DNA from 2 places in the Caldanaerobacter subterraneus subsp. tengcongensis MB4 genome. Region 1 is predicted to be linked to the other one. Evidence: a T-box and tRNA genes for the amino acid it is inferred to sense, from the RefSeq annotation. Region 1 holds a T-box; the other holds one or more tRNA genes.

Evidence for each region. A T-box is a leader RNA that pairs with one kind of tRNA and senses whether it is charged. The one in region 1 lies ahead of leuS (leucine--tRNA ligase), so its partner is inferred to be a tRNA-Leu.
Region 2: it encodes a tRNA-Leu, which carries the amino acid that the T-box ahead of leuS (leucine--tRNA ligase) is inferred to sense. The anticodon was not compared.

The regions. Positions count from the first base shown of each region.
Region 1 is NC_003869.1:338,470-342,972, reverse strand. It holds gene leuS (leucine--tRNA ligase) at 1-1,626, opposite strand, end outside; T-box leader at 1,677-1,889, opposite strand; gene TTE_RS01550 (RNA polymerase sigma factor) at 2,015-2,503, shown strand; gene TTE_RS01545 (PD40 domain-containing protein) at 2,506-4,443, shown strand; gene TTE_RS01540 (ABC transporter permease) at 4,456-4,503, opposite strand, start outside.
Region 2 is NC_003869.1:2,321,864-2,326,366, forward strand. It holds gene TTE_RS11625 (ComEC/Rec2 family competence protein) at 1-437, opposite strand, end outside; gene TTE_RS11630 (DUF3006 domain-containing protein) at 444-671, opposite strand; gene TTE_RS11635 (ISLre2 family transposase) at 966-2,369, shown strand; tRNA gene TTE_RS11640 (tRNA-Leu) at 2,519-2,608, shown strand; tRNA gene TTE_RS11645 (tRNA-Met) at 2,613-2,689, shown strand; tRNA gene TTE_RS11650 (tRNA-Met) at 2,695-2,771, shown strand; gene TTE_RS11655 (recombinase zinc beta ribbon domain-containing protein) at 2,773-3,369, opposite strand; gene TTE_RS13965 (hypothetical protein) at 3,570-3,713, shown strand; gene TTE_RS14510 (hypothetical protein) at 3,852-3,986, shown strand.

The sequences.
Region 1 (4,503 bases):
AAACCTCGAATACAAAAGGTGCATAGTGGCGTGCTCTGCTCCACCTACATATTTATCTACTGGAAGCATTTTGTTTATCCACTCTTTATTAAAAGGCTCTTTATCGTTTTTATTGTCAGGGTATCTCAAGTAATACCAAGAAGAATCTACAAAAGTATCAAGAGTATCAGGATCTCTTAAAGCCGGACCTCCGCACTTAGGGCAGGTGACATTCATAAAACCTGCATGCTTTTTAAGAGGAGATTCTCCTGTTGGCTCAAACTCAACATCATATGGCAAAAGTACAGGTAAATCCTCTTCTGGCACAGGCACTATTCCACAGCGTTCGCAGTGGATTATAGGAATGGGAGCTCCCCAGTACCTCTGTCTGGACACAAGCCAGTCCCTCATCCTATAATTTACTTTAAACTCTGCTTTCCCTTCTGCTTTCAACTTTTCGACTATTTTGACTCGCGCTTCCTCAGATGTCATCCCCGTAAATTCTTCGCTATTTACTAAAATTCCATATTCCACAAAAGGCAAACTGTCGTCTACATCTCCAACTCCTTTTATAACTCTTTTTATAGGCAGATTGTATTTTGTCGCAAATTCATAGTCTCTTTCATCATGACCAGGAACTCCCATAACACATCCAGTACCGTAAGTTACAAGCACATAATCCGCTATCCAAATAGGGAGTTTTTCACCTGTCAGCGGATGAATCGCGTACGCTCCTGTAAACACTCCTGTCTTTTCCTTTTCTGTTGAAAGCCTCTCAATCTCACTCTGCTTTTTGGCATACTCTTTGTATTCTTCCACAGCCTCTTTATATTCCTCTGTAGTAATCAAATCCACCAATTCATGCTCAGGAGCCAATACCACATAAGTTGCTCCAAACAGCGTATCTGCCCTTGTGGTAAAAACTCTAAAAGACAAGTCTTTCCCATCAATTTTAAACTCTATCTCTGCGCCCTCAGATTTTCCAATCCAGTTCCTCTGCATCATTTTAGTTTTTTCAGGCCAATCAAGATCATCTAATTTTTCTAAAAGTTCTTCCGCATAGGCAGTTATTTTGAAAAACCACTGAGTAAGCTCTTTCTTTGTAACTTCAGTTCCGCACCTTTCGCATTTCCCATCAATTACCTGTTCGTTTGCAAGAACAGTCTGGCAGCTGGGACACCAGTTTACAGGCGCTTTCTTTCTGTAGGCAAGACCTGCTTCATAAAGTTTTAAGAAAATCCACTGAGTCCATTTATAGTACTCTGGCAGACAGGTTATAATCTCATAGTCCCAGTCAAAAGTGACTCCCATTTCTCTGAGTTGTCTTTCCATGGTCCTTATGTTTTCCATTGTCGAGTCATAAGGGTGTATGCCTGTCTTTATGGCATAATTTTCAGCAGGAAGGCCAAAGGCGTCAAACCCCATAGGGTGGAATACTTCATAGCCCTGCATCCTCTTCATTCTTGCCCATGAATCTGTAGGACCGTAATTATACCAGTGACCTATGTGCAATTTTGCCCCTGAAGGGTACGGAAACATCTCTAAACAATAAAGCTTTTTGTCCACATTTTCAGGATTAAACTTGTAAAGTTTTGTCTCTTCCCAGATTTTCTGCCATTTCCTATCAATCTCCACTGAATACGCCATATCCTCCACCTCTACTTTTTAATTTTTCCATTAAAAAAAGCCTTTCATCTCAAAGAGACGAAAGACCCACATCTTCCGCGGTACCACTCTTTTTGGCGCAAAAGCGCCCTCTCAAAGCCTGTAACGGCGGCAAGCCGTGCGCACCTACTTATTTCAGTGCGCCTGCTCTGCGGCGAGTTTCAGCAAGTCAGGCTGCCGTTTCGCACCTGCCAACGACTCTCTGAAAGCCCTCATTGCCTACTGCTCCGCTTCATCGCATTTACAAATTGATTTGTACATTATTTTATTATAAAACTAAAATAAATGCAAGGGTATTGTTACCTTTTGTGTAGATTTTCGTCTATAAAGGTGGGAGGAGTCAATAAAGGAGAGAAGGGAGGCCAAATTTGTGCCAGAAAGCTTTATTGAATTTTATGAGAAAAACTTTGACGATGTGTACCGGTACGTATATTTTAAAGTTGGCAACAAATGGGATGCAGATGACATTGTAAGTGAAACTTTTCAAAAAGCCTTTGAAAAGTACAATACAGTAAAATCAAACTCAAAGGCATGGATTTTTTCTATAGCCCGAAATACTGTGACAGACTATTACAGAATGAGGAAAAACCTAGTATCAGAAGAACTCATTATGGAGCATTTTTATCCTGATGTATTTGAAGACAAATTGGAAAGGGAAGTAGAATTAGATTGTTTGAAAAAGTCCCTTTATTCCCTTTCAAAAGAAGAAATAGAAATTGTAAATTTAAAATACTTTGCAAACATGACACACAGAGAAATTTCTCAATTAATTGAAAAAACAGAAGAAGCGGTAAAAGCGCAGGCTTATAGAATAATTCAAAAATTGAAAAATCTTGTAATAAAATGTTTGGAGGGATGAAAATGGACGAAAAGAGAATAGAGGAAAATCTCAATAGGCTAAAAGAACTAATTCCTGTAAATTACCAGCTCAAAGAATCTCTTAAAAAAAGATTTAAAAGAAACAGATGGAAAAAGATAGGTGTAGCAATCATAGCAGCTGCTGCAATACTTTTAATGGTGTTTTCTTTCGGCATCAAGAACTTGCAAGATAATTTAATAACAAAAGTAAATGCAGAAGAATTAAAAATTATAAATCAAATATCTTTTATAAGTTTAGGAAATATAAATGCTGGAAAAATAGCAGAATATAATGGGACTATATATATACCCTTATATGACAAAGGTATATACAAGTACGATAATAAAGGCTTTAAAAAAATAATAGATAAAACTTCCGGTGAAGTTGGCATTTCACCAGATGGAACAAAATTAGTATTCACAACAAGAACATCTGATGGTAAAAACGCAATTTACATTAAAGATTTAAAGACTGGAAAAGAAACTAAAATAATCGAAAGCAAAGATAGAGATACTTATTATAGCGACCCAGGTTTTTCACCAGATGGGAATAAAGTAATTTACACTGAACAAATAATTGTTCCAAGAGAAACCCATGGTTTTGAGGTAAAAGAAAGTAATATTAATGCAATAGATTTAAAAAGCTTAAAAGTCACTAAATTAGCAGATGGAAGCTGTGGATCTTTTGTAAAAACTGAAGATGCCATAGTCTTTGAAAGGGATAATAAAATAATTTATAAAAACCTAAAAGACGGCAGCGAAAAAATAATTGATGAAGGCAAAAATCCTTCTGTATCTCCAAATGGTTACTATATAGCATATGAGAAATATGAACCTAAAAAAGAAAAAGTAGAGGATATGAATGTTACAGTAAGCATGAATAACATTTGGATAGCAGACGCCGCATCTTTCACAACCAAAAAACAAGTGACGCTAAATGTGCCAAAGCGCATACCCCCAGAAGTACTTAAAGAAAAAATACAAAACTACGTAACAAGCAGTTTATACACTTATTACTGGCCTGTATGGAGTAGTGATTCAAAAAGCATTTTCGTCCTGAAAAATCTAAACGAGGATATAAGAGGAAATACAATGCAACTTATGAAGATTGAGTTAAGTAGAGAAGAATTGACCCCCGAAGAAGTGGTAAAGAAATTCTTGCAAGCAATAATAGTAAGAGATGAAGATTTCGCAAGGGTACTAATGAAAAATCCTCCTCAGATGATGACAATGTCAAACCCTCATCCTGTAGCCTATGAAATATTAGGCTCAGGTACAGAAGACGGCAAACCTTATGTAGATGCGTCGTTAACCTATGGATATATTATGAACGGGTATTGCTCTGTAAATAAATCACGTTACTATTTGTCTCCTGATAGCAATGGCTATATAATTGACAGCATAAAAGATTTAGGAACTGTGGAGTTTATTGAAAAAAATGGAACCTTTTATAAAATAGAAAATAATGTTGAAACAAAGCTTTTTGACAGCGGAGAAATTCCAAAAGAAATTTTGCCAGACAATCTCAATACTCATTCCACTACTTTGACTTATAGTCCAAAAACTAATACCATATTTTTCACAATGCAAACTAATGATAGGTCTCAAAGCAGAATAATAAGCTATGATATATCTCACAGAGCATTTAAACTAATAGATTCTCTTGAAAATACAATTATACCAGATATTAAAGTAGATTCCAGTGGAAAATACCTTGCAGTACTCGCTTACAACGATACCTCACAACAGTCAAATACTTACGTGTACAATCTCAAAACAGGGGAAAGAGAAGATTTGAGGTCAAGATTTGAAGATACAAAAATAGAGGAAATATCGCCCCAGTTCTGGCAGCAAGATAAACTGATATTTCAAATTTCACTAAAAGAAGGATTTTTGTACTACGTATATGACCCTTATAAAGGGCAGGTTTTAATACCATAATTTTGAGGCAGGCTAAAAGGCCTGCCTTAGTTGATGTTGTTTTGTAAAAAATGTCCTGTA
Region 2 (4,503 bases), 710 kb from region 1:
AATGCGCTAGTAGTCGTAGTTACTTTTGGCATATAAAATTTACCTATATCAAAATTTTGAATTACTTCCGGAAGCCCCCCTATGTGGTCAGTGTGAGGGTGCGTGCCCACCAATACATCTATCTTCCTTACGCCCTGCTTTTTTATATAATTAACCACCCTTTCCCCCATCTCAGGAGTACCAGCATCTATTAGCATTGTCTTGTCAGAAGGGGTTTTTATAAATATGCTGTCTCCCTGCCCCACATCTATGAAACTGACAACCAGTTTGGAGGATAAATCTTCACTTGAAATTGCTGGCAATTGGCAATTGTCGGTAATTGAGTCATAAGATTTCTGAGCATTTGAAAACTCACTGTGTGGAAAAGACGTACATCCTGAAAAAGTAAATATTAAAAGCATTACTGTAAAAAGTGCTGCTACCTTTAGTCTAAACATGTGCTACTATTCCTCCTCTGTAAAAAGCTCATCTGCAAGCTTTTCAATCCTTTCCTTCTTTCTTTTTGTCTCTTCTTCATCTACCATAACTTCAAATTTAATTACATCTCCTTCCTTTACGTTTAATGGAAGAAGAACTTTTGGAAAATTAAAGGTTTTATTTTTATACTCTATTACTGCCCATTCCTCTTCAAACCGATCTACTATACAATATTTAGAATTTTCATCACACACGTTTATCCCTCCATATTACACTAAATAATTTACTGACACTAGTTCTGTTTGAGTGTAGAGAAAAAAGTGAAAAATTTCTTGTGACCACATAGATTTTTCTATAATAATTATAAACTCCTGTCTCACTTAATTCAAAGGCAGAAGCAAACTCATGCCTTTATTCATAACAAACAGGAGCTTTGGAGAAACATAGTGTAAAATTATCGTAGGATTTTTTGAGTGAAAAAAACAAGAGACAACCCCTGTGATAAAATAGAACTTGGAAACAAAACATCACAGAAAGGGGTGTCTCTTGTGAAAAAACATATCTTTGAGGATATTATACTACAAAATGCTCTAAATTTCACTGAGGAAGTAGTAGAAATTTTTGGTGATTTGTTAAACAAAGGAATGAATATTACAGAGCTTGTAGCAAGGATAAAGGAACTCACGGACAAACTAGGTAGAGGGGCAATAGAAGCAATTATTGAAGAGTTAGATAGGATAATAAAAGAAGACAAGAGAAGGAAAGAAAAATGGGTAGTAGAGAGGAAAGATAAAAAGAGATTAACGACAGTCCTTGGGGATATTGAATATGAGAGGACATATTACAAATCTAAAGAGGATGGGAGATATACATATTTGGTGGATGATGCATTAGAGATAGGACGGCACGATAGGATAGAAAAGGGAGTAAAGATAAAGTTAGTAGAAAACGCAATAGAAGAATCATATGAGAGAAGTAGTAAAAAAGCATGTCCAGAGGAGTTAAGTAAACAGACGGTATTAAATGCAATAAGGGAAATAGGGGAAGTAGAAGTAAAGAGAGAAATAAAAGAAAAGAAAGAAGTAAGGGTTTTATACATAGAGGCAGACGAGGACCATGTACCTTTACAGGACGGGAGAGATGAAACTCCACGATTAGTATACATACATGAAGGTAGAGAAGAGAAAAACGGAAGGAACGTACTGAAGAATGTCTATTACAAAGCATATGTAGGAGAGAAACCTGAAGACATATGGATAGATGTAGCAAATTACATAGAAGACAATTACAAAGAAGAGAAGATAGAGAAGATATACATAGCAGGAGATGGGGCACCGTGGATAAAAGAGGGATTAAAATGGATATTAAAATCAAGGTTTGTACTAGACAGATATCATTTAAACAAATACGTATTAAAAGCTACATCAAAAGAGCCAAAGTATAGGGATAAGATATGGAGAGCAATAAATGAAGGGGATAAAGAAAGAGTAAAGAAGGTATTTGATGAGTTAATAAAGGCAGCAGAGGAAGAGAGAGAGAAAGAGAAGATAAAAGAAGCAAAGAAATACATACTAAACAATTGGGAAGGGATAAAAATATACAACGAAGACGAAGATGTAATAGGGTGCAGTGCAGAAGGACATATAAGCCATGTATTTTCAGCAAGACTAAGCAGGAATCCATTAGGGTGGAGCAGAGAAGGATTAAAACTAATGGCGAAATTAAGGGTATTTAGCAAGAATGGAGGAGACTTAAGAGAAGTAGAATGGGGCAAGAAAAAGAATATAAATGCAGGAAGTTACAAATTAACGAAGAAGCAAATAAAAGAAGCGGTAAGGAGAGTTAAAACGTCTACAAATGAAAAGATAAACAATATTACAGTTTTGAATATAGGGAAAGTAACGCCAATATATAGGGTTTTAAGAGCATTAAAATATGCACAAGTTATATAAAAAAGCATGATAAGTTGAAGGCTGAAATTAACTAAGTTTCAGGGGTTGTCTTAAAAAAATCCTACAGTATCTTGACACTATCTTGGAGAAAATAACTATTGACTTAAAAAAGCTTATATAATATAATTAATACTGTCCAAAGGGATTCCGCCGGAGTGGCGGAACTGGCAGACGCACAGGACTTAAAATCCTGGGGGCTGAATAAGCCCGTACCGGTTCAAGTCCGGTCTCCGGCACCACTGTCGCGGGGTGGAGCAGTCCGGTAGCTCGTCGGGCTCATAACCCGGAGGTCGTGGGTTCAAATCCCACCCCCGCAACCAAACATGGCGGCGTAGCTCAGGTGGCTAGAGCATGCGGTTCATACCCGCAGTGTCGGTGGTTCGAATCCACTCGCCGCTACCATCTATGCGCAAACTGTATCGTCTACCGAAAGCCTGAAATGTGCTTCAATTCTATCACGGTAGACGATTATTTTATTGATATATGTTGGTAAAATTTGCTTAATTTTGTGAGGGTCACCCGCTTCCAACACTTCTTTGTCTTTTAAAAGGTACTGTATTATTTTTTCTTCTGTTATAGAGGAAGTGTCGGGCAAGCTGTTCATTTCTTTTATTCTCACTTCTATTTCTGCTTTCTGTTGCTCTAATTCTGTTAATTTTTCATAGAGGCTGGAATGGAAGTAGCCTTTTGCTATTACATCTACAATTGAACTTATGCTTTTTTTGATTTCTTCATACCGCCTTGAGAGCTTTTTCTTTTCTTCGTCTCTTTCCGAGATAAGTTTTTTATTTTCCTCATTTAATCTTTCAACAAGCTTTGGTAATGCATCTTCAGAAAAGACTCTTTGAAGAAGTTCATCTATGACGTACTGCTCTATCATCTCTTTGTTTACGTCTTTGTTGTCACAAGCCTTCTTTTTGCTTTTATTGTTGCAGCGGTAGTATGTATATTGACCTTTACTGAGGGTACCAACCATGGACAAACCACACACACACCGCACTCTATAAGCCCTGAAAGAAGATAGATTCTCTGCGCTGTATAGCTGGTCTGCTGCTTTTTGTTTTTCTCCATTCTCTTCTGTACTTCTCTAAAATCGAATAAACCATTTCAGGGCTTGTAGGAATAGAACTTCCATTAAAAAAGAGATCGTTCTCTAGGATAAGCTCCATACTCTATCTTTATTTTTCAGGAGGTGGTTTTATGCAGCTTACTGAAAGGGATTTGAGGATTTTGTACTGGATAAACAGAATGAAGTATGTAACAGTTAACCAGGTTTCCAAAAAGTTTAAAGTAGGTGTAAAAGCTTCATACAGGAGGCTGAAAAAACTTTGCACAAATATTTAAGCGAGGGCTTAAGGATGAATAGCAGAGAATTTACACAGGCAGGATGTACCGGTATCAGCTGAGCTTTTATCGTCGCTCATAGGAACAAAAGATGACATAACCATTACCATGCAGGTTAATGAGATTTCCCCTACTGGGATGGGAACAGTTAAAGAAGAGAAAAGCTTTATTGTTCATCCCGATGAAATAAAGAGGCTTAAAAGAGGAGACGCTTTTGTAGTTAAGAAATTTCCTGATTTTTTCGTAGAAAAGGTCTGTGTGAGGAAGATATGATGGAATTTTTGTAATTGTGAGAGATTAATACTCTGCTTGTTCATAGGAGAAGCAGTCTAAAGTGAACTTTCTATTAAAATCTGTTTAAAAAATTTAAAGCCGAGCATTGTATAGAGTTAAGAAAATTGTACTGTAAAGTTTCGTTAAAATTCTATACAATAAAAAAGAACTTTTAACTATTCCAAAAACTCTGCAAAAGAGGTGTCGCTTTTTAGCATACCTGGACACATAGAGGAACAGGTAGTCAGTAAATTTCGAATATGCGGTAGTATCCTGTAGTAGAAGTAAGAACAACCGTGGTCAACATTATAAAGAAACAAGAAAAAATTAGGAATAACGATATACAAAACAAATAAATAAACTACCGTGGTAGCCAAAAGGTAGCAGTAAGCAAGAGCAGGACAATACCTTTAAGTCACAAATAAAAAATTGCACAGCCCGCAGCAGAGGAAACAGCAATATATCAACTATTTCTTCATCAAATACTTTTCGAAGTCTACCATATTGGTATTATGAA